One region of the Shewanella sp. M16 genome, then DNA from elsewhere that is predicted to be linked to it. Evidence: predicted binding sites of a transcription regulator. Region 1 holds the regulator's gene; each other region holds the start of a gene.
What was found. The regulator ArgR, encoded in region 1, controls arginine synthesis, uptake and breakdown. The targets are predictions, from matches to a motif close to ANTGAATANNTATTCANT.
Positions count from the first base shown of each region.

Region 2: a site for ArgR is predicted at 5,077-5,094, ahead of KFE26_RS00290 (YjiH family protein). Genes of this name have one in related genera too.
Region 3: a site for ArgR is predicted at 6,455-6,472, ahead of argA (amino-acid N-acetyltransferase). Genes of this name have one in related genera too.

Region 1 is NZ_JAGTUL010000004.1:2,907-14,093, forward strand. Features, by position in the region: gene KFE26_RS03575 (Fe(3+) ABC transporter substrate-binding protein) at 1-380, shown strand, start outside; gene KFE26_RS03580 (iron ABC transporter permease) at 457-2,088, shown strand; gene KFE26_RS03585 (ABC transporter ATP-binding protein) at 2,088-3,167, shown strand; gene ggt (gamma-glutamyltransferase) at 3,313-5,025, shown strand; gene KFE26_RS03595 (Dyp-type peroxidase) at 5,274-6,209, shown strand; gene KFE26_RS03600 (LysR family transcriptional regulator) at 6,283-7,185, opposite strand; gene KFE26_RS03605 (NAD(P)-dependent oxidoreductase) at 7,292-7,924, shown strand; gene argR (transcriptional regulator ArgR) at 8,072-8,542, opposite strand; gene mdh (malate dehydrogenase) at 8,837-9,772, shown strand; gene KFE26_RS03620 (thiol-disulfide oxidoreductase DCC family protein) at 9,869-10,267, opposite strand; gene folM (dihydromonapterin reductase) at 10,533-11,187, shown strand, end outside.
Region 2 is NZ_JAGTUL010000001.1:61,881-73,067, reverse strand. Features, by position in the region: gene KFE26_RS00300 (UDP-2,3-diacylglucosamine diphosphatase) at 1-442, opposite strand, end outside; gene KFE26_RS24160 (hypothetical protein) at 640-765, opposite strand; gene KFE26_RS00295 (hypothetical protein) at 1,513-2,583, shown strand; gene KFE26_RS00290 (YjiH family protein) at 3,637-4,995, opposite strand; gene KFE26_RS00285 (hypothetical protein) at 5,702-6,415, shown strand; gene KFE26_RS00280 (U32 family peptidase) at 6,452-7,339, opposite strand; gene KFE26_RS00275 (peptidase U32 family protein) at 7,377-8,387, opposite strand; gene KFE26_RS00270 (SCP2 domain-containing protein) at 8,526-9,059, shown strand; gene KFE26_RS00265 (S8 family peptidase) at 9,169-11,058, opposite strand.
Region 3 is NZ_JAGTUL010000030.1:9,477-20,663, reverse strand. Features, by position in the region: gene KFE26_RS17630 (diguanylate cyclase domain-containing protein) at 1-679, shown strand, start outside; gene recQ (DNA helicase RecQ) at 661-2,484, opposite strand; gene KFE26_RS17620 (thioesterase family protein) at 2,814-3,278, shown strand; gene rarD (EamA family transporter RarD) at 3,484-4,368, shown strand; gene KFE26_RS17610 (PH domain-containing protein) at 4,418-4,936, opposite strand; gene argA (amino-acid N-acetyltransferase) at 5,056-6,375, opposite strand; gene rpmG (50S ribosomal protein L33) at 6,699-6,872, opposite strand; gene rpmB (50S ribosomal protein L28) at 6,879-7,115, opposite strand; gene radC (RadC family protein) at 7,237-7,914, opposite strand; gene coaBC (bifunctional phosphopantothenoylcysteine decarboxylase/phosphopantothenate--cysteine ligase CoaBC) at 8,037-9,257, shown strand; gene dut (dUTP diphosphatase) at 9,254-9,712, shown strand; gene slmA (nucleoid occlusion factor SlmA) at 9,747-10,340, shown strand; gene KFE26_RS17570 (S9 family peptidase) at 10,476-11,187, shown strand, end outside.

The DNA of each region.
Region 1 (11,187 bases):
AGATCGCCATTGGTAATAGCTACTATTACGGCAATATGTTGCAGGATCCTGAGCAAAAGGCGATTGCCGAAGCTGTGACGCTCAACTTCCCGAACCAAGCTGACCGCGGTGCCCATGTGAATGTGTCTGGCATGGTATTAACTCGCCATGCGCCTAATAAAGCCAATGCGATCAAATTGATGGAGTTCTTATCCGCCGATGTGGCTCAGAAGGCCTATGCCGATGTGAATATGGAATATCCAGTGAAAGCCGATGTGGCACCTTCATCTTTAGTGGCCTCATGGGGTAAGTTTAAGTCAGATCAGTTACCCATTTTTAAGTTGGCAGAATATCACCAAGCGGCGGTTAAGCTATTAGATGAAGTGCAGTTTGATCTCTAGCTCCAGTACTAGCGACAAAATGCAGATTTAGGTTATCAGCGCCAGTGATTGGCGCTGTGACTTTTTAAGGATTGACATGATTTTAGGATTAGCCAGAAGCTGGTCGCTTGCTGGTTATGCTGTGGCCGCCTTGCTGGTATTGCCACTATTTGCGTTGATATTTCAAGCTTTTCAGCCTGACGAAGCCGTGTTTGGGCACTTGATGGCAACGGTTCTGCCGACATATATCATTAATAGTTTATTGCTGATTTTCTGGGTGAGTCTGGGTGCGTTATTACTCGCGTTACCCTGCGCTTGGTTGATGGCTCGTTGTGACTTTGTAGGCAGGCGATATTTGCAATGGGCGCTATTATTGCCCCTCGCTATGCCTGCGTATATTGTTGCCTACGTCTATACCGATTTACTCGATTATGCGGGGCCAGTGCAGCGCGGTCTTCGTTCGATATTTGGTTGGAACTCACCGCAGGATTATTTCTTCCCCGATATTCGTACCTTAGGCGGCGCGGCGTGTATGTTGTCGCTGGTATTGTTTCCCTATATTTATCTCTTGGCGCGTACCGCTTTTATGGAGCAATTCTTAAGTTTGGCGCATGCTTCGCGCATTATGGGCTGTTCACCGTGGCAAAGTTTTTGGCGTTTATCTTTGCCTATGGCAAGGCCTGCGCTCGCCGTTGGGGTGGCTTTAGTGGCGATGGAGACTGCCGCTGATTTTGCAACGGTTAACTATTTTGCTGTGCCTACTTTAACGACAGCCGTGTACGACACTTGGTTGGGTTATGGCAATTTGACCGCCGCCGCTAAGTTATCGGCGATTATCTTGCTGGTGGTATTTAGTCTGATTGGATTTGAGCGTTTTGCCCGTCGTAAACAGCAGTTATTCCAAAAACAATCACGTATACAAGTCACTGACTTGTATCGACTCTCGATGACTCAAACCTTGGTCGCACTCAGCTTTTGCGGCATGCTATTGCTATTAGCCTTTCTGTTACCTTTCGGGATTTTATTATCCTATGCGATTGGTTACTTTGAACAAAGCTGGGATAAGAGTTTTTGGCAATTGAGTCTTAACAGCCTCAGTCTTGCGCTGATCACCAGTTTACTCTGTTGCTTAATCGCCTTACTGCTTATGTTCGTTCGCCGGATAAGCCCAAGACAGAGTGATGCTTTGCCCTCACGGTTAGCTTCGACGGGCTATGCCTTACCAGGCACTGTGCTGGCTATTGGGGTATTAGTGCCTTTAACTATGTTAGATTTTGCGATTAACGATCTGGCGGATCTTGTCGGCATAGCAGGCCCAGGCCTTATCCTAACAGGCAGTGTGATGGCATTGATTTTTGCTTTTTGTGTGCGTTTCGTGGCAATTGCGATTGGCAGTGTTGAAAGCAGTTATAAACGCATCTCGCCATCGCTGGATATGGTGAGCCTGACCATGGGGCAAACTCCTAGGCAACTTTTGCGGCGGGTGCATTTGCCTTTACTTGCTAAGGGATTATTTGCGGGCGCTTTATTGGTGTTTATCGAAAGCATGAAGGAACTGCCCGCTGCGTTATTGCTGCGGCCTATCGGCTTTGAGAATCTTGCAACTTATGTATTCCAGTTTGCGTCCGATGAAAAACTCGAGCACGGCGCATTAGCTGCTATTGTGATTGTACTGGTGGGTTTAGTGCCGCTTATTTATTTAAACCGTTCATTGGAGCATCACAGCTGATGACAAGTACGCTCAAGCTTAAGCAAATTCATAGCGATTATCAGGGCCAGCAAGTACTTAAAGGTTTGAGTTTAACGCTCGCCCAAGGGGAAATCCTGGCGTTGTTAGGCCCAAGCGGTTGTGGCAAGACGACCTTATTACGTGCGGTTGCTGGATTACAGGCCATAAGCCAAGGTGAAATCCAGATTAATGGCCGCATAGTGAGTGGCGATAGCCAGTTTGTACCTAGCGAGCAGCGCGGCATCGGCATGATTTTTCAAGACTATGCGCTTTTCCCTCATTTGACTGTGGCGGAAAATATCCTCTTTGGGGTGGCTAGATTGTCGGGCGCAGAACGTCAGGCACGTTTGGATGAAATGCTAGCCTTGGTCAAACTTGAAGGGTTGGCACAGCGTTATTCCCATGAATTATCTGGCGGTCAGCAGCAGCGAGTTTCGATTGCGCGGGCACTTGCCTATGAGCCGCAATTATTGCTGCTCGATGAGCCTTTTTCCAATATTGATGCCCAAGTGCGCTACGAGATGATGGCGGAAATTCGCAGCATCTTAAAACAGCGTAATGTCAGCGCGGTGTTTGTTACTCATAGCAAGGATGAAGCCTTTGTATTTGCAGATACTTTAGCCATCTTTAATCAAGGCATCATAGTGCAGCATGGTAGTGCCGAAGCCTTATATGCCTCCCCAAACAGCCGCTATGTGGCGGACTTTTTAGGTAGCGGTAATTACTTACCTGCAGCAGTGCTTGATGGGCACAGTGTTGTCACTCCTATAGGTCATTTAACCAGCCTCACGCCATTAAATTTGCCGAACGAGTTCAGTGGAACAGTATTCTTGCGACCACAGCAATTGACGCTTAGCGCCGATGAACAGGGCGTTGGTACTATCACTGAGCGACGTTTCTTAGGCGCCTTTTGTCATTATTGGGTCAAAATTGAAGCCGCTTCCCATGCTTATTATGTGGAGGTGCGTAGCCAAATGATGCAGCTAAGTATCGGTCAAAAGGTTGGGGTAACGACTGAGCCGCATTCGCTCGTGTTGTTTGAATCTTCAGCATATTCAAACTGTGGGGACCCAATCTAAGCGATGAGTATTTATTTAATGCAGATATGACATAGCCAACTAAAGTACGACATTTTTGCTTACGTTAAACTTGGGTCTATGCGGTATTGGTTGGTGATATTTTCGACCATCCTTGCTACTTTTATCCTCCGGTTTTGGAGGAATTATGATAAAAACAATAAATTCAATTTGCACCCTCGTTATTGTAGCAACGGCAATATCGTCTTCAGGAGTGATGGCCATGGATAGGATCACAGGTAAAGCCTTCGCAACGCGATCAGAAGTGTATGCAACCCAAGGGATGGCGGCGACCAGTCAGCCTTTAGCCACGCAAGTCGCTATTGATATACTCAAACAGGGCGGCAGTGCGGTCGATGCAGCGATTGCCGCTAACGCTATGTTAGGATTAGTCGAGCCAACGGGCTCGGGTGTCGGCGGGGACTTATTTGCTATCGTTTGGAGCGCAAAAGATAAACGCCTCTATGGTCTAAATGCATCGGGGCGCAGTCCCAAATCCTTAAGTTTAGAAAAGCTTAAATCCCTCGGATTAGACTATTTACCGCCGCTTGGACCTTTGCCGGTTTCTGTACCGGGCACTGTGGACGGTTGGTATGAGCTGCATAATAAGTTTGGTAAATTAGCTATGGCTGATAACCTCGCGCCTGCCATTCATTACGCCCGTGATGGTTTCCCTGTGTCAGAGTTGATTGCCTATTACCTTGATGCTAGTGGTAAAAAACTGGCTAAATTCCCCGGTTTTAAAGAAACCTATATGCCTAATGGTAAGATGCCTACCGTAGGGGAAATCTTTAAAAATCCCGCGCTTGCTAACACCTATGAGAAAATTGCCAAGGGCGGCCGCGATGCTTTCTATAAAGGTGATATTGCCAAAAGTATTGATAAGTACATGAAATCCCAAGGTGGTTATTTAAGTTATGATGACTTAGCGAGCCATACTAGCGACTGGATAGATCCCGTTTCGGTGAACTACCGTGGTTACGATGTGTGGGAACTGCCACCTAATGGTCAAGGCATTGCGGCGCTACAAATCTTAAAAACTATGGAGCCCTTTAATGTGGCTGCCATGGGCTTTAATAGTCCTGAATATGTTCATTTATTTGTCGAATCAAAGAAACTCGCCTTTGCCGACAGAGCTAAGTTTTATGCCGACATGGCCTTTAATAAAGTGCCCGTTACTGAGCTTATCTCACAGAAATATAACTATGATCGCGCTAAGTTGATTGACCCTACAAAAGCCGCCAAAAGTGTCGATGCGGGTAATCCAGCGTTGCAACATGGCGATACTGTGTACCTGACTACTGCCGACAAAGATGGCAACATGGTGTCACTCATTCAGAGTAATTACCGTGGTATGGGGTCAGGGATGACACCGCCGGATCTCGGCTTTGTGCTGCAAGACCGCGGGCAAATGTTTGATTTAACGGAAGGGCGTTTTAATACCTACGCACCGGGCAAGCGTCCATTCCATACCATTATTCCGGCTTTTGTGACCAAAGACGGTAAACCTTGGCTGAGCTTTGGGGTGATGGGCGGCGCGACTCAGCCACAAATGCACGCGCAGATTGTAATGAATCTGATTGATTTTAAAATGAACTTGCAAGAAGCGGGCGATGCCCCCAGAATTTTGCATATGGGTTCAACCGAGCCCACAGGCGAAGTGATGAAGGATGGCGGCTACGTCAGTTTGGAATCAGGTTTTCCGGTAGAAACCCGTCGTGAGTTGATTAAGAAAGGCCATGTACTGCGTGATGGACTTGGGGAGTTTGGTGGCTATCAAGCCATTGGATTTAATGCCGAAACCGGCGTATATCGTGCGGCCTCTGAGAGTCGCAAGGATGGTCACGCCGCAGGCTATTAACACTAAGATAAATGCTAAGGTAAACTCAACACTGAGTGAACCTGACGTCATGGATTCGATTTAACTGATTGGCGAGACTTTAATGGTCTCGTCAATTTTTATGTTTAAGGGTCTGGGGTGGGATAATGCTCCGCTATTGGCATTATCATAAACAGATCAGAGCAAACTGTGCGTTAGTTAATGTCATTTTTAGGTAAAGTTGCGGATAATATTGCCGAAAATGAATTTAGAAAAAGGGTGATAACCAAATGGATATTCAAAATATGCCGCGTGAACAGTTGGGTGTGTGTGCAGAGGGGAACTTACACAGTGTCTATTTGATGTTTAATGCCAATGACAATGTCGAGTCGCAATTACGTCCCTGTCTTGCCAACGTTGCGCAGTATATTTATGAGCTGACAGATCAATATTCCGACAGTGCATTCAATGGTTTTGTTGGTATTGGTGCTAATTATTGGGATAGCCTCTATCCTACTGCTCGCCCAGAACTGCTTAAACCTTTCCCTGCGATGCAAGTGGGCAGTCGTGAAGCACCTGCAATTGAATATGATTTATTCGTGCATATTCGCAGTGATCGTTACGATATTCTGCATTTAGTGGCTAATGAAATCAGCCAAATGTTTGAAGATTTAGTGGAGTTAGTTGAAGAAGAGCGTGGCTTTAGATTTATGGATAGCCGTGATTTGACTGGTTTTGTCGATGGTACCGAAAACCCTAAGGGGCGTCACCGCCAGGAAGTGGCACTTGTGGGTGATGAGGATACTGAGTTTAAGGGGGGCAGCTATATCCATGTGCAAAAATATGCCCATAACTTAAGTAAGTGGCATAGGTTACCAGTTAAAAAACAAGAAGATATTATCGGCCGTACTAAGCAAGATAATATAGAGTATGAATCTGAAGATAAGCCACTGACCAGCCATATCAAACGCGTTAATCTTAAAGATGCCGATGGTAAGTCAATGGAGATCCTGCGTCAGAGTATGCCCTATGGTTCGCTGAAGGAGCAGGGATTAATGTTTATCTCTAACTGCCGCACGCCAGAACATTTTGAAAAGATGCTGCATAGCATGATGTTTGGTGATGGTGAAGGCAATCATGATCACTTGATGCATTTTACTAAGGCGATGACAGGTTCATCTTTCTTTGCCCCCGCACTGGATTTTATGCTGCAGTTCGACGAATAAGCTTTCTATAATCAAGCCGAATTAGCATCAATCGAGACGCACTTAAGCTAACGCCTAAGTGCGTTTTTTTATGCTAATGCGCGGGAACCCATTTTTTGATATCGAGCTGCCATTGCAGGGCGGTGAAATCGATAAAGGCGCGCACTAGATTTTGCTGATAACTGCGGGACAAATACACTGCCCACAGGGTTTGGCCTGGTGTCGTAAATTCAGGTAGGACTTCTTTGAGCTGACCACTGGCAAGGTACTGGTTAGCCAAGTCACAGGGTAAACGCACTATGCCATGTCCACGTAGCGCCGCACTGACCAACACTCCCATATCGTTAGCCCTAAGATTCCCTGTAACTTTGACGTGCTCGGCTTGCAGTTCTTTTAGAAAAGGCCAGTTTTGTTGCGCTGAGTGTATCAGGCAGTTGTGGGCCAGCAGATCTATGGGTTCGAGGAGTGGCGTTGCGCTATCAAGATAGCTCGGCGCCGCGCAAAGTACCGCATCTATGGTCATCAAACGCCGAGCTATGAGATTATCATCGGGTTGCTCGGTATAACGTAGCGCCACGTCGACTCTTTCATCTACCAATTGCGCAAAACTGTCCGACATCACAAGTTGAATGTTGACCTTAGGATGAATTTTAATAAAGCGATCGACGACATCAAACAGACTGTGCTGCCCAAGGCCAATAGGCGTAGCGATACGAATACTGCCTACCAGTTCACTGTTATGGCTGTGGGCACGGCTCTCCATGGCCGCAACTTCACTTAAGATCCGCTGGCAAAATTGTAGCGCTTCCTCACCCTGCAAAGTCAAGCTGGCGCTGCGCGTGGTGCGGTGTAATAAGCGTAAACTCAACCACTGCTCCACTTCTTGAATATGACGGGAAACCTGCAGGCGGCTGAGGTCTAAATGTTCGGCAGCTTTGGTAAAGCTGCCACAGTTTGCGACTTCGACGAAACTGCGTATTGCGGCAATTTTATCCACATTAGTATCCTATATTGAAACAATCATGCTCAATTATTGATGTTTATTAGGTGAAAAACTGCAAGTAAACTGGATCCAATGTAAATCATCTGAGTGGGACAATGAAATGAAAATCGCAATTTTAGGTGCAACGGGTTGGATTGGTGGTGCAATTTTAAAAGAAGCACAGAGTCGTGGACATCAAGTGACAGCATTAGTGCGTGATCCAAGCAAGTTATCCGTGGCTGACGTGGCAGTACGTGCCGTGGATTTAGAGCAGCCATTGGTCGCCGATACCTTTGCTGGCGTAGATGTCGTGATTGCCGCCGTTGGTGGCCGTGCCCAACAAAATCATGGTCTAGTGGCGAGTACGGTTCAGCATTTACTGGATGTGCTGCCTAACGCTAACGTGTCACGTTTATTGTGGGTCGGTGGTGCTGGGAGTTTAGAAGTGGCGCCGGGTGTGACGCTGGTCTCTAGTCCAGATTTCCCTGCAGCATATAAAGATGAGGCGTTAGCTCAGGGTGAAGCCTTGAAGGTATTCCGTGCGGCGCAAACGGCAATCAATTGGACCTTTGTGAGCCCAGCGGCTGAGATTTATCCCGGTGAGAGTGAAGGCCCGTACCGTCTTGGTGGAGACAGCTTCTTTACCGATGCTAATGGTCAAAGCCGTATCTCTGTAACCGATTACGCAAAAGCCATGGTAGATGAAGCCGAAAAGGGCGCTCACCCAAACCAGCGCATCAGTGTGGCTTACTGATATCGTTATAGTTGAGTTAGAGATTGTGAGTTAGATATTGTGCTTGAATGTGTAACGTAATCGGGACAATGGCCAAATAACCAGCGCGGTATAGCACTTCAAAATGTACAGGTAAAATAGAACAGGTCAGCTCACTGACCTGTTTTTTTATTCTGCATAATTGAATAAAGATTTGATGGTTTCTAAGGTATCGGCGATATCTTGGATGCTCGATGGGCAAATAAAGATAGTGTCATCACCGGCAATCGTACCCAAAATGCCTTCTGGTTTACCGATAGAATCCAACAAGCGGGCAATAAGCTGCGCGGCACCAGGGCTAGTTCGCACGACGATCATAGCTTGGTTGTGATCGACGTCGAGTACCAAATTCTTCAGCGGGCTACCCGCGGTGGGTACGCCTAATTCGGCTGGTAAGCAATACACCATCTCTTGCTTAGCGTTGCGAGTCCGCACTGCGCCGAACTTGCTGAGCATGCGTGACACTTTCGATTGGTTAATATTACCAAAGCCTTCAGCTTGCAAGGCGGTGACGATTTCACTCTGAGAGCCAAAGCGCTCTTCTTTTAAAATCGACTTAAAAATTCTAACAAGGTCATCCTGATTCTTGGTCGTTTGCATAATATTATTATTCGTTATTCAAAAAAACAGGCCCATTTTGAATATTTTTAGAAAAATTGTCAACAAATAACCAGATTGGTTGAATAAAAATTCACTAAGTCCCAGTGGTTAAGCGTTTGCTGGGGGCGTAAAAATCCCAATTTGAGTAATTGTTCTACATTGCTTCTACATTATTCCGGAATTCTTTTGTCCCACGACTAAGGGATAATTGAAATTGTTGTGACATTCCAGTAATGTGACGCCAACGCAAATTAGATCCATGTCACACATATCCGAGAAATAACGGAGATAACTATGAAAGTTGCTGTACTTGGTGCTGCTGGTGGTATCGGCCAGGCTCTTGCCCTACTGTTAAAAACTCAATTGCCTGCGGGTTCACAATTGTCTCTATATGATATCGCACCGGTAACTCCGGGTGTTGCGGTTGACTTGAGCCACATTCCAACTGCTGTTGAAATCAAAGGTTTTGCTGGTGAAGATCCAACGCCTGCCCTAGTGGGTGCTGACGTTGTTCTAATTTCTGCTGGTGTTGCACGTAAGCCTGGTATGGATCGTTCAGATCTGTTCAATATCAATGCGGGTATCGTTCGCAACCTGATCGAAAAAGTAGCGGCAACTTGCCCTACGGCTTTGGTTGGCATTATCACTAACCCAGTCAACACGACCGTAGCTATCGCTGCAGAAGTGATGAAAAAAGCGGGTGTTTACGATAAAAACCGTCTGTTCGGTATCACGACTCTAGACGTGATCCGCTCTGAAACTTTCATCGCCGAATTAAAAGGTCTGAACGTTGCTGACGTTAAAGTCAATGTGATCGGCGGCCACAGCGGCGTGACCATTCTGCCATTACTGTCTCAAGTTGAAGGCGCGACTTTCACTGACGAAGAAGTGGCAAGTTTGACGACTCGCATCCAAAACGCGGGTACAGAAGTGGTTGAAGCTAAAGCCGGTGGCGGTAGCGCGACTCTGTCTATGGGTCAAGCGGCTTGCCGTTTCGGTCTGTCTCTGGTTCGTGGTCTGCAAGGCGAAGCTAACATCGTTGAATGCGCCTATGTTGACGGCGGCAGCGAGCATGCTGAATTCTTCGCACAACCTGTACTGTTAGGCAAAAACGGTATTGAAAAAGTACTGCCTTACGGTGAAGTGAGTGCATTCGAAGCTAACGCTCGTGATTCTATGTTAGATACGCTGAAAGGCGATATCAAACTAGGCGTTGATTTCGTTAAATAATCTTTCGGATAATCTTTTTTAGATTATGACGAATTAAAAAACGGAGCCATTGAGCTCCGTTTTTTATGCCTGCGTTTTACACTTTCTAAAGCTCATTCAGCGGCGCTTGGTGGGAATTTGGCAGTTATCATCGCAGCGGGCTTTGCCCGTCAGTAAATAAGAGATGCGATATCTGTGTTTTGCGAATCTGAGATAGCACCAATCGGCGACAGTTTTAATCACGGGCAGGCGTAATAGTTGGATCCAAGCGCGCGTCCCTGTCAGTGCCCACGCTTTACAAGTGACATCTAACCCGAGTAACACTTCGCCCGTTGCGGTTTCGCCATGGAGAATCGTATTAGCGTAGTCTCTATCGATATGGCTGAAGCGCTTACTAAAGTCTGGCGCATTTAAATCCTCAAGCGCAATCAAGTTCTTCGGATCGCGCGCTTTCAGTTGGCGCATCTCGGCGCTACATAATGGACAATTTCCATCGTAAAAAATCCGCAGTTCCATCGGTATTACCTCTGATGACTTGATCACAATACTTGGTCTAAGCTCTTGGCTTGAGTACTTAAGCTTGGTTTTCTTCTACCCTATACGCAGAAAAAAGGGTTTTAGATCGAAGCGATTGTAGAACGGATCAGCATCTCATTTGGTTTTTGTTAGGTTAAATTCAAATGAGTGCAGTAACATCTTGGTTATTCATCAGTTTAACTTGATTGCTGATTTTTAAGCGAACAAGGTAAAACCTGACCAATAACGACTCAAAAGGATAGGTATGACATCTCCCATCATAATCACAGGCGTGGGTAAACGCATAGGTTACGCCTTAGCTAAACATTTTCTCGCCCAAGGTCAGCGTGTGATTGGTACTTATCGCAGCCATTACGCTAGCATCGATGAGCTTAACGCTTTAGGTGCGACTCTGTATCCCTGTGATTTTTATGACGATGCCCAAGTGCAATCCTTAATTGCTGAGTTAGCTAAATTGCCGCAAATTCGCGCCATTATTCACAATGCCTCGGACTGGCAGCCTGATCCTGTGCTTACAAAGAATGAGCCTTTAAAGAGTACCACTTTTGCGCCGAGCGAAGTGCTGCAGCGGATGATGCAAGTGCATGTGAGCGTACCCTATCAGTTGAACTTGGCCTTAGAGGCGCAGCTACGTGCGGGTGCTGGCGATGAAATCGGCGGCAGTGATGTGATTCATATTACTGACTATGTGGCAGAGAAGGGCAGTCAGAAGCATATCGCCTATGCCGCCAGTAAAGCCGCGCTGCACAATATGACGCTATCCTTTGCCGCCAAATTTGCGCCCGAGGTCAAAGTGAATTCGATTGCGCCAGCGATGATCCTATTTAATGCGGGTGATGACGCAGCCTATCAGCAAAAAACCTTAGCCAAAGCGCTGTTGCCGAAAGAGGCGGGGAATG
Region 2 (11,187 bases), on a different contig from region 1:
GTTTAATCAGTTCGTCGTGGTTGCCCGGCAGATAAATCACTTGGGTGCCGTTTTGTGCCAGTTCAATGAATTTCTGCAGTACCTTATTGTGGCTATCGGGCCAGTGTAGCTTACGTTTCAACGCCCATAAATCGACTATGTCACCGACCAGATACAAGTGCTGACAACGCACGGTTTCAAGCAAGCTGAGCAGGTAGTCAGCCTTGCAATCCTTACAGCCTAAATGGATATCTGACAACCAGAGGGCGTTAACTGTGATGCTTGCTGTATGGGCTGAAGTTAATGCGGATGGGGTAATCGCGGCACAATTGAATTGATTTGAGGATGTTGGTGCTAATGTTGGCGTTTGTGTTGAGCGATTAAAGATGGGAGGAGAAAGGCTGGGGTCATTTATCTCTTCCCGCGTAGACCTCTCAAGTTTCCTGAAATTAAATCCTGTCATCTCGTATTCACCCCATTAGGCTGTTAACGAATATGAGCTTAGTGGGGGGCTTTGACCGAATGATGAAGTTTAGATGACATGCAGATGACAAAAGGTGAATTAGCCTGGACTGAACCTGCAAGATTCACATCAGGATGCAATTAGATCCGATAGGTTGGTTTAACTTACTTCTGCCCCAAAGCAAGATAACTTTGTTGTCAGTTTGCAGCATGAATTGTCATTGTTTCCCCTGTGACTCGCCATAAACTCGTCCCTGAGGGCTCGACGACGGCATCCATGCCGCCAACGGTCACAGTTGCAACAATGCCAATCTTAATTAACACTTCTGCTGTTCGTTTAGCTAAAAAGCTATTGCTCTATTCCGTGTTTCGGCTCGTTAGCTCAATCGAAAATTCCTACACCTGTTGCCATACAAATTCTCATCTAGTTACCTATGTTTGGCCCTACCATAAATCGACTAACAATGTATGGGTATACAGTCATATTTAAATTTAGGTATTTTTGAATGATTTGAAGACAATATCAGTGCGCATCAACTCCATCTGAAACAAATAAAACGCTATAAAATCAAATAACTATAGTATCTGGCTTTTAGTTAATAGGCTTGGAAAACGCGCATGTGCGTTTTTCCAGATAGTGTATTTGGCAGAAAGCTGATAAGTTCTTTGCATACAGATAGTTAACCGTGTGCGTTTTTACTGGTCCAATGAGGTAAACGCGCATGCGCACGAATAAAATGTTGAACTAAGCCGCTGCGCGGAGCTTAACTGCGATTTAGTGGAATGATTAAGCCTGCTCGAATCAGCTAGACTTAAAAAAGATGCGATGGAACACAACCATGACAAAGGATTTTCAATGAAATACGCAGAAACCACGCAATATTATTTGCTCAAAACAGCTCTGCAGCTCAGACCTTGCCTCAAAAAAAGCAAATTCCTATAGCATGAAGCATACCAATTAATCTGGATGAGGCATCGGCCAAGTCCAACAAGCGATTTATGCCCTGCAAACAGCGCAGCGCATAAATACTAAGACGTTAGCAGTTTCGGCACATTTATAGGAAGTTAGTAGTGAGTAGTAGAGATAATTTCACTCAGAAAACCAAAGATACTTTAAAAGACAGAGCTGGAAATAAATGTTCTTTTCCTTCGTGTCGTGCTCCAACTTCTGGTGCTAGTGATGAGTCTGACGAATCAGTCGATCGTACGGGTATGGCTTGTCATATATTTGCAGCTGCACCAGGAAGAGGAGCTAGGAGATATGACCCAAATATGTCCTCTGAAGAACGTAAGTCAGTTCGCAACGGTATTTGGATGTGTTACAAGCATGGTAAGCAAATTGATAATGATGAATCTCGATTTACCTCAGAAATCCTACAGAAATGGAAAGAAGTAGCAGAAAGACGTGCTCAAATTGAAAATGAGTTAGGGCGTGAAATTGGTGAAGAACATGAGCATTTATTGTCGTTGGGATTGGCTGCACATAATGTGTCTATTGATTCAGTTTGGTCAAACGAAAATGAATTGATTGGTGACGCCCTTAAGCATTCGTGCGTTGAAGCTATTTGGGGGAAAGGGTTAGTTAGTTATTTACGTTCATTTATCATCGAAAAGGTGCGAAATTCATTTATTCATGGTGGAGCAAGTAGTGTCAAACTTGAAATTGATACTAAGTCCGTAATCCTTATTGATGATGGTGATGAGTTCACGCCAAGTAAACTTGTCAAGCATGATCAAGCTAGAGGTGGTGCTCACTCATATAAGCACCTAATCGAAAAATATGGTACTAAAGTGATCCCATCAACAATGAGAAAGGATTCAAAGAATATTACATCGTTTCAAATTCTCACAAGCATTGACGACTTGAAGAACATAACACCTTGTAGTCTAGAGTTATCATATGAGTCGGTTCGTGGCGGTGGATATGAGTTGGATGTAATTGATCTTTGTGAAGAGTTGTATATTACGGTTCCTCGGTATTTTGCTCTTAGTGACCTATATTGGCTTCAAAGGATCTCACCAGGTATCCAAGATGGTAAAAAGCAGCTTGTTTTTGTTCTGGACGAAGTTGCAGACTATGTTACTGCTCAAATTAAACAGGCATATCCATCAGCTCGAGTAATCGACTTAAGTAACTGCTAACAAACGGTTAAAGAGGGATTCGCAACGCGCGGCATTTTGTAATGCGTTGATTTTTGTGGTTACGGTGTTGTGCGGTGAGTTAGTCGTTGCGTTGCTCACCCCTTAACCGGGCGTTAGCCCATAGAAATTTTCATCCGAAAATGACGAGTTAGAGTTAATAACCTAACTCATTTTTGTCCCAAAGCGTGCTGGGTATCTCCTTCAAACCCGCATGTTCCACTAATGCCAAAAGGTGAGCCGTGGTGATTTGCGAGACGACCGTCCGCCCCATGGACGGGGCGGTCGAGCATCCAAGGACGGACTTGCTGCGAGTCGACGAGCAAATGGTATGGCACACCTATAAGTCGGGGCCTATGCATTAAGTTCCCTACAGCTTAAGTTATAAGTCACTCAATCGTACTATTCGTGCACTTTTGTCCCAAAGCGTGCTGGGTATCTCCTTCATACAGACTGGTTACACTATTGCCCAAAAGGTGAGCCATGGTGATTGGCGAGACGACCGTCCGCCCCATGGACGGGGCGGTCGAGCATCCAAGGACGGACTGGCTGCGAGTCGACGAGCGAATGCCATGGCAAGCCTGTGAGAGTGGATATCAGCAAACGCTAAACTGCTAACAACTAAAATTACTGGTCCCAAACATTAGTCTCCAACACATATCGGTCCAAAAGTATGTTGCGTATGTCTTTAAATCTACAGATTACGCGAATGCACGAAAGGTGGAACCATGGTGATTAGCGAGACGACCGTTCGCCCTATGGCCGTTCTTTGGCGTCCATGCCATCGCGGCATTTGTGAATCTTTTCATATCAGACGGGGCGGTCGAACATCCACGGATGGACTATTGCGTGTTGCCGAGCAAATGCCATGACTCATCCATCCATCAGATCCAGCTTTTAAGTGTCCAAAAGTGAGTTGTGTGGTTACGAGTGGAGGTTGTACGATTAAGTAACACGATATAATCAAAACGGTCAGTTTGTGTATGAGTTACTACAAAAAAGGGGAGCCAGTTAATCTGACTCCCCTTTTAGCTGAGCTATTGTTGCCGTTAGCTTTTAGAACAATAAATGCGCTACACCTGCGATAACAGGCAGTGTCACTAAGGTGCGTAGAATAAATACTACGAAAAGCTCAACGAAGTTGACGGGAATTTTACTGCCGATAAGCAGTGCACCGACTTCACTCATATAGATCAACTGAGTCACAGATAAGGCTGCAATTACAAAGCGGGTCATATCTGATTCAATTGAGCTGGCAAGGATTGACGGAATAAACATATCCGCAAAACCGACCACGATTGTTTTAGAGGCTTCAGTGGCTTCTGGAATATGCAGTAATTCGAGTAATGGAATAAACGGCATACCCAGATAGTTAAATATGGGCGTGTGCTCGGCAATAATCAGTGCCAGCGTACCAATGGCCATTACCACAGGGATAATGCCAAATACCATATCGACAACGTTTTTAATGCCTTCATTTAAGACAGCTTTTATGCCACCAGCACTGGCGGCTTTTTCTAAGGCTTTATCAAAGCCCCAAGATAAGGCGCCATGTCCAGCAGGGATCAGCTCATCATCTGGCATGCGTGGTGTGTCATCTATGTAGTTGTCTTTCTTCCACGATAATGGTGGCAACTTAGGTACAATCACAGCGGCGGCAAAACCCGCGAGGCACACAGTCAAATAAAAGGGCACAAACATATGCTCTAACTTAACTTGAGAGATCACCACTAAGCTGAAGGTAATTGATACCGCCGAGAAGGTTGTACCAATAACTGCGGCTTCTCTCTGGGTATAAAAACGGGCTTCGTATTGTTTGCTGGTCAGCAAAATGCCGACACTGCCATCACCTAACCATGAGGCCATACAATCGATAGCGCTACGACCCGGTAGATTGAACACGGGACGCATGACTTTCGTTAAGAGTGTGCCAAAGAGTTCGAGTAGGCCGAAGTTCAGCAGCAGCGGCAGTAACATACCCGCAAAGATAAATACTGAGAACAACACAGGTAATAAGTCGTTTAAGACTAATGCGCCAGTGCTCGAGGAGTTGATGATCTCTGGACCTAAACCTAAGTAAGTCAGTACGATAAACACTGCACCTAAGATCCGAGTCGTCAACCACATAGGGCTGACATTCAATAAACCATTAAGGAAGTGATTTTGCGTAACGAATGTGGGCTTAAACACTTTTGACAGTAAAGAGGCCAGCGCCGTAGTCACAACAATAATAGTCACTATGAGGGTTAGCACACCGCTCAATGCGCCTTGCAGTGCTTTAGATATGATAGCGATAGGAATTGTGATCGCATCGTTGTAGCTGATAGGGGTCATAAATAACAACAGACCAATCAGCGAAGGGACGATAAAGGTGAGTATCGTCTTAATGTTTCGGTTTTTATTTTCAGTAGCCAATGTTGTACACCTTAAAGTACGAGTCGTACATGGTAAATTTGAATAAATAGCCGCACGTAACAAGCTGTCGACGCTAATTAAGGTGCATTTAAATTCAACTCAAAAACGAGAATGGGGAAGATTACTCGCTTAGCTTCTCTATGTAAAACGATTCGCTAGCTAGTTTGATATAAGCAGCAAAACAGCATAGTTATTTTACTTCAGTTGTCGATAAATTAAGAGTGGCTATATTGGCTTGCATTACTGTAAAAGCATTATTAAACATAGTGTTACCATCACTTACCTTAGGTGGGTTAACGACTGGTTAATTACTTGTTTACTGATGTGTGTGAAACTATCTAGATGTTATTTCTGCACAAAAAAACATCAGCAACTTTAGCCCTACCGCCATGTTGGCTGGTTTTCTGTTCGATTTGAAAGTGCAATAGAGATAACTCTGGCTATATAGCGTTGACGAGAACCTGTTGTGCATATCGCGGTCATGTTAAGGAGCCTTGGGCATTAGGACACATTTTTATGCGATAAGCCTTTAAATCGACTTATCTCTAAAAGTGACCTTCTCCATTATCTTGATGCTTTTGTGATTGACTAAAAAGTCGTAAATAACGATGAAAGTAAAAATATTATTCATAAAGCGGATACCCGCCGCTTTAAATCTTCTCATTTCCATGTAAGTTAGTATTACTCCCATCCAGCTCTAGTATTCATGATCGCAAAAGTACAGAAGGTTACGATTAAAGGCGGCTCAACACTGGCCATTAAGTTTGGTTTTTTGGGGATCTTTGGGCTTTTAATTGGCATTGTTATTACTGTTTTGGGGTTCGATGATTCTGAATTCCATCGCTTCAATTTTTTGAATCACACCTTAAGTGAATTAGGGACTTATGGTCATTCGTCTTTCGCTGTTATTCTTAACGGTGGATTGTTTTTTGGCAGTTTAAGCCTCGTTTTCTATTGTTTGTCTTCTTTGCAACAGGTGACTTCTTGCTGGGGATACCCTTTCTTTATCAGTTTGGCTCTCACTTTTCTGGCTTTAGCGAGCGTGGGATTATTTCCGGTGAACGTGTATCACTTGCATGTTCTTGGGCTGAAATGGTTTTTCTATCTGGGGAGTTTGAGTGCGATCTTCTATTTAGCCTTGGTCTGTTTCGGCAAGTCTAACTTTGGCCGTTGGACTGGGTTGTTGGCGTTAATAGTCTTATGTAGCATGTTGACGTTTCTGTATGCACCACAGCTCAATTTAGGCTTGACCGAAGGTGATAGACCGTTTTATCAGGAGATGGTATTGCAACTGCCGCGTCCTACTTTGTGGTGGCCAGCCCTACTAGAATGGATTGGACTGGGAAGTTTATTGTGTTGGACAAGTGTGCTGCTTTTTAGCCAGTTAAGCTTCAGCCAAGATCCCAAAATCATTGGCTGAGTTATCTTTAAATTTAGGCTTATCTTCAGCTTTAGGCTATGGATTCACATGCACAGCAAGGCCCGCTTCACCAAACCAATAACCGTTGCACTGGGTTGTACCAAGTTTGCTATTCATCGAAAAATCCTGAGTATTTTTAGTCGCTTGAATCGTATCGACCAAAGCATTGGCTTTAGTGATGCAGTCAAGACTACTGGGTGATACTCGAAACACATCGACCCCCATTTGTGTCATTGCCGCTATTTCACTGCGTAAATCTAAACAGCTAGCGGATTGGGTTTGAATTCCATTGAGCCTGAGTAAAGGTTGCTGCTCTTGGGTTTGCGCGAGTAGTCCTTTACTGTATTCACGGCATACCGTTTCGCAATGATCTTTCGTGAGCTGTTTGTGTCTAGCGGTAAAGCAGCGCGCTGAATGGGCGAGTGGTAAATAGCCGTGGCCGAGCACTTCCACCTCAAATGATGGCTGCTCTTGAATCACTTGTTGTAACCAAGCCTTAGATAGCTCCACTGGCATCACAAATCTTTGCATTCCAAACCGCTGCAAGATGTCTAAACTAGCACGATTGTAGTTATTGATACTCGCGCCGCAGACAAAGGGTAACTTACGCTCTTTAGCAAGATACACTGCCGCCATATCGTTTGCTTCGACGATAAATTCACCGTTATCGACCTGGCGTTTGAGCTCAGTATATTCAGATGGCGCTTCGATTAAGGCCAGCGTTGAAAGCACGACTTCTTTACCCGCCTGCTTGAGCATTTGCGCCAGCTCTAGATAATCGCCCCACTTGAGTTCGCGTCTGCGGCTACAAACCGCCTCACCTAAATACACTAAGGGAATTTGACTGGCGGCGACTTGCTGGTAAAAGTCAGCGACTTGCTGTTTCTGCCAGCAATACAACAGTGGTCCTAGGGAAATCTTCATAAGGTGTCCTTTGTCAATCTTGCTCTCTATTTACCTTTTATTGCCAATCGCGCTCGTAGGCGCCAAGCGTAGTGATCTGACCCTCGGATACTTTCGCTAGGACTTGTTCCCAATGGGGTTTATTTTGGCTTTGTGAGTACAGCGCTGGATTATTTAGATAGGTGTCTATGGCTTGACGCCATACTCGAGTGACTTGTTCAACATAGGCAGGGCTGCGTTGACGTCCTTCGATTTTCAGCGACACTATGCCAGCTTTGGCTAGCTCTGGAAGTAAGCTTAAGGTATTCAAACTGGTTGGTGATTCGAGTAAATATTGCGGCGAATCTTGATCTGCTGTGATGTAACGGCCTTTGCATACCACGGGATAACCCATTTGTTCGTCGAGGGCCGATTTATCAATTAACACATCGTTGAGCCGGGTTAATCTGTTCTGTCCTTCTTCTTGCCAGCGTACGTGTTTTGCTGGTGAACAAGATCCACCTGTGTTGGGCGATTGGCCCGTTACATAGGATGACAGCTGGCAACGCCCTTCGGCCATAATGCACAGACTACCAAAGGCGAATACTTCCAAATCCACTGGGCTGACTTTAGCAAGATCCCGTACTTGTTTCATGGATAACACCCGTGGCAATACTACTCGGGTGATGTTAAAGGCTTCCTTATAAAAGCTCAGCGCACCCAGATTGGTTGCACTGGCCTGCACCGATAAATGCAGTGGCAGGTTTGGATAGTGCCTATGGGCATAATCGAGTAAAGAAAGATCGGCGACAATTAATGCATCCATACCCAGTTTTGCCGCTAAATCGATAGCCTGATACCAACGATGCTCTTCACCGGGCTTTGGAAAAGTATTTAAGGTCAAAAAGATTTTTTTGCCGTGCTTTTGCGTCAGCTCAGTGGCTTCTTGCAATTTTGCGGGGGTGAAGTTTAATCCTGCAAACGAGCGCGCATTGGTGTCGTCTTTTAACCCTAGATACACAGCGTCGGCTCCGGCATGTAATGCCAACTTTAGCGAGGCCAGATTTCCTGCTGGACACAACAGCTCCATAGTGATGCTCCCGATAAAATGATAGCCGCTGAGTGTAGGTAAGATTGAATGGCGATGAATTGATTTAAAACAGGTTTAAGATCATAAAATCCCGATAAACTGGGATATATCATGTTTTATTCTTGTAGGGTTCCCGCTATGTCCGCTGTTTTTTTCGCAAAATTTGCTCAGCAACTTTTAGAGTTCACCCCAAAAGCCATCGGCTTTCCCCTTGCTAAGATGCCGTTTAGCCTCAAAGCAAAAGCCATCAGCCAATTGCTTGAACTCTTACTTGCCGAGCAAGCTGCTGACGATGAGCTTGGATTTTTGATGGATAAATGGGTCGCGATTCGAGTGGAAGATATAAACTTAGCCTTCGAAGTCAGTTTTAATGGAAAATGGCAAGTCAGAGAGCTCACGGATGCGCAGGTGACCTTCAGTGCCAACTCTGCTGAGCTAGTATTAGTGGCGGCGGCGAAGGAAGATCCCGACACGCTATTCTTCCAGCGTAAGCTGAGTATTCAAGGTGATACTGAATTAGGACTTGAAGTGAAAAACCTGCTGTTAAGTATCGAATTTGCCAGTATGCCAGCCCCAATTCGTCTTAGTGTTGAAAAGCTTGCCGCTGTGATTGAGCGTCTGCAAATTGAAGCGAAACCGACAATTATTCTCGCCAAATCCCCAAGCTTTTAACGTTATTTAGTGAGACTACACACTGCTAATTCCATAAAGAAGCCCGCTAAGTTGTTATCTTAGTGGGCTTATTTTTATTTAAACTTTATTGTATGGTTTGGTCAATGAGTTAGTAGCTTGCACTCAGTTGTAGTCCCGAGTAGCTCGAATAAGCGCGTAACATCACATGGTAAGTTCCCGCTTGAGTCACGGTAATCGAACAGCTTTCATTGTTCCCGTTTTTATAGGGACGGCAATCATAGCTGGTGGTCGTTGGGGTAGTGCCTGCTTTAACATACAGGTCTACATCTCCAGTTCCGCCACTGGTGGCAATGTTGAGTTGGCTATTGGCTGGAACCACTATCTTATACAGTTTCTCTGTTGCCGTTGCCCCGCTTAAATTCGTGACAGGTACGCCATTGGTTAAGCAGTTTGCATCGGTGCAGCTTCCGCCACCATTCAGGTTATAGCTGGCTGTCAGTTGGGCATTGGCGTAATTATTATAGCCTTGCACCATCACATACCACCGACCCGCCGTAGGTGTGGTGAAGTTACAGCTCTCGTTGTTGCCATTTTGATAGGGGCGGCATTGGTAGCTTGTTGTCGTCGGTTTTTGTCCTTGGCTGACATAAATATCCGCATCACCAGAACCACCCGCTAGATTGATCCCTAAACTTGCCGCATTGACTGGGACATCGATGTAGTAATACGTCGCAGAACCTGTGGCACCACTGATTGCGACACCCACATTATTTTGCAGCGGTGTTTCATCGACGGGGCAATTATTGCCACAGCCACCATCATCGCTTGCAAGTGAAAACAGTAACTTATTCGGTGAACCTGTTTTAGCGTCTGTAACTTTATTTGACGTGGCGCGCGTCGTGAGTAAGTTTGTCACCTGTGCGGGAGAGAGATTTGGATTTTCATCTAAGTATAATGCGGCAACGCCTGCCACATGTGGGGCAGCCATTGAGGTACCACTTATGGTATTAGTCGCTGAATTCGAGTTATACCAAGCGGACGTAATGCTCGAACCAGGCGCATAGATATCAAGGCAAGTCCCGAAGTTAGAAAAACTCGAGCGGGAATCGTTACTGGTGGTTGAACCAACCGTGATGGCATTTACCGCCCGTGCGGGTGAGTAATTACAAGCGCTGCTGTTGTCGTTACCCGCCGCCACTACGAAAGTGACCCCTGCGGCAACTGCGGCATTGACTGCATCATCAGTTGCTTGGGAGGCGCCGCCTCCTAAACTCATGTTTGCGACGGCGGGGCCGGAAGCATTGTTTTTCACCCAGTTTATCCCTGCAATCACGCCAGAGTTACTACCTGAACCTGAACAGTTGAGTACTCTGACGCCCACAAGATTGACGTTTTTAGCCACACCGTAGGTAGCGCCGCCAACAGTTCCTGCCACATGGGTACCATGGCCGTTACAGTCAGTCGCATCGTAATCATTATCCACAAAATCATAGCCACTGCTGGCGCGACCACCAAACTCATTGTGAGTATTAAGCACGCCAGTATCGATCACAAAGGCGGTTACACCAGAGCCGTCGAAATCCGTGTGATAGTTACTATCCAATGGCAAGTTTCGTTGATCGATTCTGTCTATGCCCCAGGTCGGACTCGGTTGATTGGCATTGGCTTCAACCATAGGCGTTACTGACATGATTTGATCTTGTTCTATGTATTTCACATTTGGATCTTTACGCAGTGCTTTAATCTGTTGGGCGCTGGCCTTGATGAGCACACCATTGAGCACATTGCCAAAGTTTTTCATCACAGTGACATCATATTGGTTGACTAAACTCTCGGCTTGTTTCGTCGCGAATTCAGCTATGGTGTTGTTATTACTTAGATTAAGAGCGCTTGGGGTATTGAATACAACAATGTAAGTATCTTTGATGGCTTTAGATTGCGGGACACTTACCATACTCGCTTGGTATTCATTAGCGTTAACAGGGAAGTAAGCAAGTCCAGTTGCGACCGCGACTGCAATTAAATGTTTCTTATGCATGTTGAACTCCATTTTCTTTTTATGTCTCCACGGACTTCGAGACATAATTCAATGTAGAAGGTATTTTCAACCTGCCCAGTTCGATGCTTAAGGTATATCTAATTCATAGGGTTGAAATGTAACACTTGA
Region 3 (11,187 bases), on a different contig from region 1:
GCTCAAACGTTATCGAGCGGCCGAGCTCACCAATCAAGCGATGAATAATGCTCGGATATTGCAGTTTAAGGCCCGTCTAAATCAACAAGATCTGCAGCAGGAGCCAAATAGCACTGCACCAGAAAAAGATTCAATCTTACAAGAGCTAAATGTCGATTGGGCCTATAGCACACTGTTCTTAATCGCGATGGCATTATTGGGCGGAGCTATTTGGTATTTGATTGATAAACAGAATAATCGTGCCCCACATATTGAAGGTAATGAACCTGCGGAAACGCTGCTCCAACAAGTCACATCAGCATTAAACAGTGCCAAACAAGGTAATTACCCACTGTCTTTATTATTGTTTAATGCGAGTCAGATCCGTCAAGTTGACCTACCTCTCTTACAGGATGAGCTACAACACAGACTACGGGAGCAAGATAAGTTAATCCGATATTCGATGGATGAAATTGTCATTATCCTGCCGCATACCTCGGCAACTGGTGCTAAAAGAGTCGTTAGTCAGTTAGTTGCTTGCATTCAGCCTTGGCAGGGTTCAAGTAAGGTCAATATTGGTATAGCGGCGATGCAACAGTTTGATACCTTAGAGTCTTTAATTAAGCGAGCCAGCATAAATCAATTGGGCAAGGTTAAAGTCAATGAGAATAATCCAAACTATTATTCTCCCGCTAAATAAGCCGCGATTTCATCGAGAAAAGCGTCACCGAAACGGCTCAGTTTACGCTCGCCCACTCCGTTGACTGCGAGCATTTCCCCCGCGCTCGTTGGCATCATGGCTGCCATTTCTGCGAGGGTTGCGTCGTTAAAGACTAAATACGGCGGCACATCCTGCTGCTCGGCAATGGTTCTACGCAATAACTTCAACCGTGCGAACAACTTACGGTCATAATTCAACGGTACTTTAGACTGACTCGCCTTACGTTTTGTGGTTGTTAACTGAATACGCGGTTCGGCGAGCATTAACGCCACTTCCCCTTTGAGCACAGGCCGTGCCGATGGGTTTAAGGTAATAGATGAGCCGCGGGTCACATCTTGACTCGCCAGTCCCAGATGAATGAGTTGGCGGATCACACTCAACCAATATTCATGGCTCTTGTCTTTACCAATCCCCCAAGTCGTGAGTTTGTCATGCCCTCGATCGACTATCGGTGCGCCTTTCGAACCACGCAACACTTCAATTAAATGATTGATACCAAAACGCTGGCCTAAACGGAAAATACATGACAGCACCTTCTGCGCATCTTCGGTGCCGTTATAACGCTTAGGTGGATCGAGGCAAATGTCGCAGTTACCACAGGGCTCTAATGCACTCTCATCAAAGTAATGCAGCAACACTTGGCGGCGACAGGTCTGCGCCTCAGCAAAGGCAGCCATAGTATTAAGTTTGTGGAATTCGACCTGTTGCTGCGGTCCAGGTTCAGACTGTTCAATCAAATGTCGCACCCGACCAATATCGGCGGGATCGAACAACATAAAAGCTTCTGCATCGAGCCCATCACGTCCTGCTCGGCCCGTTTCCTGATAATAGGCTTCGATACTTTTCGGGATATCGTAATGCACTACAAAGCGCACATTCGACTTATTAATCCCCATACCAAAAGCCACAGTGGCAACCACAATATCAATTTGATCTTTAAGGAAACTATCCTGTACTGCACCACGGTCTTCCTGCGTCATTCCCGCATGATAGGCCTTGGCATTAAAACCTTGCAGGCATAAACGGTCAGCCACTTCATCGACACGACGGCGACTGCTGCAATAAATAATGCCGTTAGTGCCATTCTGCTGCGTTAAAAAATGTCGTAACTGATTAGCTGCATTAAGCTTTTCGGCGACTGTATAGCGAATATTGGGCCTGTCGAAACTAGAGAGTAAACGGAACGGGTCAATCCCGAGTCGCTCGCAAATACTCTGCCGCGTCGCCTGATCTGCTGTTGCGGTCAGCGCCATCATGGGCACAAAGGGGAAGAGTTGCTTTAACTGGCCGAGCGCCGCATATTCAGGGCGAAAATCATGACCCCACTGACTGATACAATGCGCCTCATCGATGGCAAACATCGCCAGCTGGAGAGACTGCATACGCTCAATAAAATCAGCGGTTAATAAGCGCTCAGGTGACACATAAAGTAACTTTAACTCACCGTGGCGTAGCTGCCTTAATACTTCGGCACTCTGCTCGCGCGGCAAAGAAGAATTCAGATAAGCCGCAGCAACACCGGTTTGCAATAAGCTATCAACTTGGTCTTTCATCAAAGAAATCAATGGGGAGACGACAATAGTGATGCCATTCATCATCAAAGCGGGTAACTGATAACACAGACTCTTACCGCCGCCCGTCGGCATAATCACTAAGCAATCTTGCCCGCCGCAGACACGTTCTATCACCTCCCGCTGACCGTCCCTAAAGTCACGGTAACCAAACACCTGTGCGAGGCGTTGCGAGAGCGGATCATCATGCGTGTCGAGTACGAGCTTTTCCATGGATCTTCTATGTCAAAAGTGAGGGGGCCTATTCTATACCCAAACTAGTTCAAAATGCAGGATTCAACGGTAATTTAAAGCGTTTTAGACGAGGCAATTCACCACGATTGCAGCTATTTTAACCCTAGTGGGCTAAGCCAAAAATAACGAACGCGGGGTAAAATACTTTAAAAACTGCCGAAACGGTGTCGTCATTTTAGCGACGGAGTTGCATTAGCCGTAAGCTTCACTGTAGATTAATTGCTCTAAGCCGCACTTTGTTTATCTCAGTGTTGATAACAAATCCAATTACGCCTAATACCGTCACTCAGTGACAAGGATGAGAAACCATGACAAGCCCAATCCAAGCCGAGATATTAAGCCGAGTGGCAGAAGTCTTTGATCAACATGTCCCTTTTCATAATCTGCTCGGGCTCGATATTAAACACTACGATGTCGACGGTGTCGAAGTGGTCATCAATATGAAACCAGAACTTATTGGCAATATCCATCAACAGATCCTCCACGGCGGTGTCACAGCTACAGTACTGGATGTGGTCGGCGGACTTACCGCCTTTGCAGGACTGGTCGCAAGCCGTGAAGATTGGACGATTGAAGAATTACAACAACGCCTCCAAACTTTAGGGACGATTGATATGCGCGTCGATTATCTGCGGCCGGGACGCGGCCTCACCTTTACGGGCACGGGCAGCGTCATTCGTGCGGGTAATCGAGTATCAGTATGCCGTATGGAACTACATAATGAGCAAGGCACGCATATCGCTTTTGGAACAGGGACTTATATGGTGGGTTAGGCGGTTAAATTTAGATGTGTATTACTGCCTTAGGGCTCAAAACTGACTAAGGTAAACGTCTTGATCAACAGGATGTTTACTGACTTTAATCGCCCATTCAATTTTTTGTGGAGATATTCTGTAACGAAAAGAACGCGGCGAATCCCTTGAGTCAGCGGTCAGACACACCTACAATCGCCACCTTGTTGTTCTTCGAAGATGTCTCATGCCAAATCTTGAATACCGCAAAGGGATCCTACTTGCCGTCAGTGCTTACTGTATGTGGGGTTTTGCGCCTTTATATTTCAAATTACTCAACCATGTTTCCGCCACCGAAATTTTGCTCCATCGAGTGATTTGGTCATTCGTGTTTATGCTGATCATTATGCAGTTTATCGGCGGTTTTTCTCGCTTACGCTTACTGTTTAAACAGCCTAAACAGTTGATGGTTCTCACCATTACTTCCATATTGATCGCGGGAAACTGGCTACTATTTATCTGGGCGGTAAATAACGATCACATGCTCGATGCCAGCCTAGGTTACTTCATCAATCCTTTACTCAACGTCTTACTCGGTATGTTATTTCTAGGCGAAAGATTGCGTAAACTGCAATGGTTTGCGGTTTCACTCGCCAGCGCTGGCGTATTGATCCAGTTAATCTCTTTTGGCTCAATTCCCATCGTCTCACTGGCACTCGCGGGTACCTTTGGTTTCTATGCGCTGCTGCGAAAAAAGGTCAATGTGGATGCTAAGGCCGGCTTATTGGTCGAAACCGCAGTGTTATTACCGGTAGCGCTGATTTATCTCGTCGCAACCTTAGACACAGCCACGGCGAGCATGCTAACTAACGATTGGCAATTGAATCTGATGTTAATGGCGGCAGGGATAGTGACTACCATTCCTTTGCTGTGTTTTGCAGGGGCAGCGGTACGTATTCCATTGTCTATGCTCGGCTTTTTCCAATATATTGGTCCGAGTATTATGTTCATCCTCGCGGTGAGTCTGTTCAATGAGCCCTTCGATGCCGAAAAAGGCGTGACCTTCGGCTTTATCTGGAGCGCGCTGCTCGTCTTTACCTTAGATATGGCCTATAAACGCAAAACGGCGTGAGCATTATCACGCCGATAAACACAGTGGCAGAAGTGATGACATATGATGATTACTTCTGTAACTGTGCTAAAAACTCACTCCCTTGCGGTACTGTTAGTAATAAACTGTAGCCTTTAGTCGTTGGCACTAACACTAACTGCGATTTATCTGTTATCGCCAAAAATGCCCTGCCTTTCCCCTGCAACTTAAACCAGCCTAATTGAAACCCTGGCATGCCTATGCCGTTCGTTTTAAAGCTCGGCGTTAAATCTGCCTCTTGCTGCAAATCGACTATGCGCGCCTCGGCGGGCAATAAATCCACGCGGGATAACTGCACTTTATAGAAGGGAACATCCACTGTGAGCTCTGTATCGGTTAACACTAATTCGGCGCTATTCGATTGATAGAAGACCCAAGAAAATCCGCCCATCATCACCAGCAATATACCTACACTCGCCGATTTCGCTATCTTAGGCATATTTTTTAGCCATAACATCAGCAAGATACCCGCTAAACCGAGCAATAAGACGATAAAGCTAAAGATAGAGGTTTGGGTTAAAGGGGCGAGTTCAAAAAATTGAGGACTCATTGGCAGTATCTCCCGTGCAGTGAAGTCTTAATCTGCCAATAAAGACATATTATGTCAATAAAAATGCCAGCGCTAATATGAGTACTAGGCTGGCATTGATTGGATTAATTTAGAACGGCTTAAAGATCGAGCGCAAGAATTTTTGAGCGGCGTTGATAGTTATACAACTGCTTCTTCTTCTGTGGCAGTGCTTCAACATCTTCAATCACAAAACCATGCTCTAAGAACCAGTGAATGCTCCGAGTTGTCAATGCAAACAAGCGTGAATAACCACGGTTTCTAGCCTGATTGATAATGTTCTTCAGCAGTAAGCTCCCTCTGTCGGCATCGCGATAATCGGGATGCACCACCAAACAAGCAAACTCACCCGCATTGTCCTCTTCAAAAGGATAGAGCGCAGCGCAACCAATCACTAAACCATCGCGTTCAATCAACATGAACTGTTCGATTTCGATCTCGAGCTGCTCACGGCTACGACGCACCAGAATGCCTTGTTCCTCCAATGGACGAATAAGGTTCAACACACCGCCAATATCGGCGATCGACGCACAGCGTAAACGCTCAGCACTCTCAGTGACGATTTGTGTACCAATCCCTTCACGGGAAAACAGCTCTTGTAGTAAAGCACCATCTTCAAGGTAGCTAACTAAATGACAACGTGGCACACCATTGCGGCAAGCATCGATACTGGCTTTGAGAAACGCCATAGTACCAACACAAGCAGAACCTTGCTCGGCCAGCTTGTTCATGATGTTTTGCGCATCATTTGGCATCAACTCGGCAATCACATCGCCATTTCGATCGAGAATACCGTTCTGTGAGCTAAAGCCGATCATCTTGTCTGCTTTGAGCTTAATCGCCACTTGAGTCGCGATTTCCTCGGCGGTGAGATTAAAACTTTCACCAGTAACCGAAGCAGCAATCGGCCCCATCAATACGATGCAGTGATTATCTAGCTGACGTTTTAAGCCTTGCACATCAATACGACGCACTTTGCCACTCAGGCAAAAGTCCACACCATTATCCACACCCAGTGGTTGAGCAATCACAAAGTTGCCGCTCACTAAGTTAATTTGCGCACCTTGCATCGGCGTATTACTTAAACTCATGGATAAACGCGCTGTGATATCAAATTGCAGTGCACCCGCAACTTGCTTAATCACTTTGAGCGAATCTTCATCCGTGATACGCACACCGTCGTGGTAGGCAGGCGCAATACCGTTGGCGGCTAATGCAGCATCAATCTGCGGCCTAGCGCCATATACCAACACCACTTTGATCCCTAAACTGTGCAGCAGGGCGACATCATTTAAGATGGCGCGGAATTGATTTTGAGCCAAAGCTTCACCGCCAAGCATGACCACAAAAGTTTTACCTCTGTGAGCATTAACATAGGGGGCAGAATGACGAAATCCATCAACCAGTTCAGTGGTACGCACGCGTTATTTACACCTCATTTTTGAGCTGGCAGCGTCACTATGACACACCAGGAATGAATCGCTAACTTTCGCGTATGGTATTGCATTTTAATTCACATATAAAGAATTTATTCTCACTAAAGTACAGGTTTAATGATTTAAAGTGCTTAGAACCGCACTATTTTATATTTTCAGCAAGTGTTCACACTTTTTTAACTTCACAAGGGATGATTCAGCGGCTTAAGTTTGCGAGGCAATTATCTCAACTTGATGACTAGCCACTAAAAAAAGTGCAAAAAAAAGCCCCTTAAATAAGGGGCTTTTCTCGAAACACTAACCAAGGATTACTTGATTTTGGCTTCTTTGTAGATAACGTGCTGACGAATAACTGGATCAAATTTTTTGATTTCCATTTTTTCAGGCATGTTACGCTTGTTTTTTTCAGTTGTGTAGAAGTGACCAGTCTTAGCTGTAGAAACTAATTTGATCTTCTCACGATTACCTTTAGCTTTAGCCATGATCTATTATACCTTCTCGCCACGGGCACGAAGTTCAGCAACAACAACTTCGATACCTTTTTTGTCGATCAGACGGATACCTTTAGTAGATACACGTAACTGTACGAAACGCTTTTCTTCTTCTAACCAAAAACGGTGGTTTTGTAGGTTAGGTAAAAAACGACGACGGGTCGCGTTTTTTGCATGCGAACGGTTGTTACCAACCATCGGCTTCTTGCCAGTAACTTGGCATACTCTTGACATGTCAATCTTCTCCAAAAACAATTTTAACGCTCGAGCATTAATGTGCCTCGTATGGCCGTCGCCCGAGGCACAAAGAGGGCGCATTTTATACACGATCACAGAGTGAAGATCAAGTGTTAGATTAATTAATCCAGCCTCGTTCTGCAAAAGAAACTATCTCTCGATCACCTACAACCATATGGTCCAACAAGGATACGTCTATGGTTGCTAACGCATTTTTTAATCGCTCAGTTATTCGTCGGTCAGCCTGACTGGGCTCGGCAATACCAGACGGATGATTATGACAAACTATAACTGCTGCGGCCTTTTTCTCCAGCACTAAGCTCACCACTTCACGTGGATACACTGAGGCTGAGTCTATTGTGCCGCGGAATAATTCGACAAATTGAATCACTCTATGCTGGCTATCCAGCAGTAAAACTGCGAACACTTCATAGGAGCGATCGGCCAATTGTCGCATTAAATAGTCCCGAGTTAAATCGGGATTTGTCAAAACCTGACCTCTTTGCAGATTTTCCTGCGCTACACGCCGCGCTAATTCGGCCGCAGCTTGAAGCTGGGCGTATTTTACAGGTCCTACGCCCGGAAGTCGACACACCTGATTTCTTGGGGCACAGAGCAGGTTTCTGAGGCCGCCAAACTCGCAAATAAGCGACCTAGCAAGGTCAACCGCGTTTAATCCAGCTAAACCGTTACGCAGCAATACTGCCAGTAATTCAGCATCCGAGAGATGCGCAGCTCCTTTTTGTAACAGTTTATCTCTGGGACCTTCGCCCTCAGGCCAATCTTTAATCCCCATGTGACCTCCCTGTCATCTCACATATTTTCACTTTACTGAGTATGGACGAGATTTTTTGAACTGGGATAGTCACTAAAATTCACCACTTTGTGATATTGTTGCCGGCATTATTTCTATCTCGGATGATGTCTGTGAGTCTGACAAATAAAAACGTCCTGCTGGGCATTGGCGGCGGTATTGCGGCCTATAAAAGTGCTGATTTAGTACGTCGCTTGAAAGAGCGTGGTTTTGATGTGCGCGTGGTGATGAGCCAAAGTGCGATGGAATTTATCACGCCTCTGACGCTGCAAGCGTTGTCTGGACATCCAGTGGCATCTAGCTTGCTCGACCCCGCAGCAGAAGCAGCCATGGGTCATATAGAACTCGCTCGTTGGGCAGATCTCGTCATCATCGCCCCTGCAACCGCAAACCTATTGGCGCGGATTAATGCAGGCATGGCCGATGAGCTAATCACCACCACATGTCTTGCCACTGAGGCGCCAATTGCCCTGTGTCCAGCAATGAATCAGCAGATGTACCGCAATCTGGCTACGCAGGCGAATTTAACTAGCCTAGCATCACGTGGTTTTACACTTTGGGGACCCGCCAGTGGCAGTCAGGCCTGTGGTGAAGTGGGTCCTGGACGCATGCTCGAACCGCTAGAAATTGCCGAGCTAGCCAGTGATTTTTTTGCAACAAAAGAAGTCTCTGCGCTGCCTCTTGCTGGCCAGTCGGTGCTGATTACCGCCGGACCAACCCGTGAAGCAATTGATCCCGTCAGATACATTTCAAATCACAGTTCTGGAAAAATGGGCTTTGCACTCGCCAAAGCCGCGGCAGATATGGGGGCAACAGTCACCTTAGTCTCAGGCCCAGTAAATCTAAGCACCCCAGAAGGCGTGACACGCATTGATGTTGAATCGGCGCAAAATATGCTCGATGCTGTTATGGATAACGTTGATAAAAAAGATATTTTTATTGGCTGCGCCGCCGTTGCAGACTACCGCATTAGCGATATTGCTACCTGTAAGATCAAAAAATCGACCGAAGAAATGCAACTTGCGCTGGTGAGGAATCCTGATATCTTAGCCACGGTTGCGAGCTTACCTAACCGTCCTTTTGTGGTGGGATTTGCCGCCGAAACCCATGATGTAGAAGCCTATGCGCGCGATAAGCTCAAACGTAAAAACTTGAACATGATCGCCGCAAACGACGTTTCCATTGCTGGCCTAGGCTTTAATGCAGATGCTAATGCCCTGCGTGTTTTCTGGCCGCACGGCAGTCAAGATTTGCCTGCTACTGACAAACTCACGTTGGCACGCCAATTACTTTCGTTGATAGTGAAAGAAAAAACAAATACATGAAAACACCGATTGAATTAAAAATTCTCGACTCCCGTATCGGCTCAGAATTTCCCTTGCCCGCTTACGCCACCGCAGGCAGTGCAGGCATGGATCTTCGCGCCATGATAGACACGGCTTTAACCATAGCACCGGGTGAAACTGTGCTCATTCCCACGGGGATTGCCATTCATGTGGCCGACCCAGGACTTGCAGCGGTGATTTTACCGCGCTCAGGCCTGGGCCATAAACACGGTATCGTACTGGGGAATCTAGTCGGACTCATAGATTCAGATTACCAAGGCCCCTTAATGGTATCTTGTTGGAATCGTGGTGACAGTCCATTCACCTTAGAAATGGGCGATCGTCTCGCGCAACTTGTGTTTGTTCCTGTGGTACAAGCACAATTCAAACTCGTTGATGAGTTCGACAGCTCAGACCGTGGTGAAGGCGGATTTGGCCATTCAGGCACTAAATAATCCCCTAAGTCGTTATTGAGCCAAGGATACTGTAATGGCTGTAAGCCCAAAAATTAATCGTCGTGAACACATTCTGCAATGTCTAGCGCAGATGCTAGAAACCAACCCAGGACAAAGGATCACCACAGCGAAACTGGCCTCAGAAGTCGGTGTATCGGAAGCCGCCCTGTATCGCCACTTCCCGAGTAAAGCGCGGATGTTCGAAGGCTTAATCGAATTTATCGAAGAGTCGTTATTGTCGCGCATCAATTTAATCATGGATGACGAAAAAGACACCATGAAGCGCTGCCAGCTGGTACTGCAACTGCTGCTGATCTTTGCCGAGCGTAACCCAGGAATTTCCCGCGTTCTCAACGGTGATGCTCTACTCGGTGAAAATGAACGCCTGCGAAGCCGTATTGGTAACTTATTTGCCAAAATTGAAACCCAGTTAAAGCAAATTTTACGGGAAAAAACCCTGCGAGAAGGTAAAGGCTTCAACTTAGACGAAGCCATATTAGCCAATTTACTGTTAGCCTTTGCCGAAGGCCGCATCGCCCAATTTGTACGAAGTGAATTCAAACTCAAACCGACGACACACTTCGATGAACAGTGGCGTTTTATCCAGCACCAACTTTTACAAAGCTAATGATTTTTCAACATAAAGGACGGTAACTATCGTCCTTTATTTTCGATATTCCTTCCTTGTTTCACTCCATCTTTTGTTTTATCCTCGAAAAACATTTTAAGAACAAAAAACACAATGATTTTACAAGGATGTCAGATGAAACTCTTCCGATTAGCCATGTTGGCGACACTTTGCTTACCAATACTTCCAATATCTACCTTTGCAGCCAATAGCTCCAACGCGAATGCGTTATCGCAAGCACAGTTATTCAGCAAAGGTGATGAGTACTCGGATGTAAAAATATCGCCTACTGGTAAATACTTAAGCGCTATCACAAGTGTCGAAGGTAAAAACGTTCTCTTAGTCTTAGATACCCAAACCAAAAAACTCCTCAATGCGATACGTTTTCCCGATAATGCTCAAGTCGGCGACTATGAATGGGCCAACAGTGAGCGACTGGTATTGGCAAAAGAATACCTAAAAGGCTGGCAAGACACACCTATCTACTACGGTGAATTGATGGCGGTAAATGCCGATGGTTCACGAAAAGCGTATTTATTCGGCTTCGAGAGTGGCGAGCAACAAACAGGTTCAAATATCAAGAAAAACACCCCTATGCGTGCGAGCGCGTTTATCCTCGATCCTCTGCCAGATGATGAACGCTACATGTTAGTCAATGCTATTCCATGGAATGATAGGATCAATCTTGACTTTGAACTATCACAAGATGTCTATCGCGTAGACTTGTTCAATGGCACACGTAAACGCATCACAGGCTCACCTATCGGCAGAGCCCGTTTTATGACAGACCATGATGGAGAGGTTCGCTTCGTTGCAGGTGAAGACAAACAAAACATCACTAAAGTGT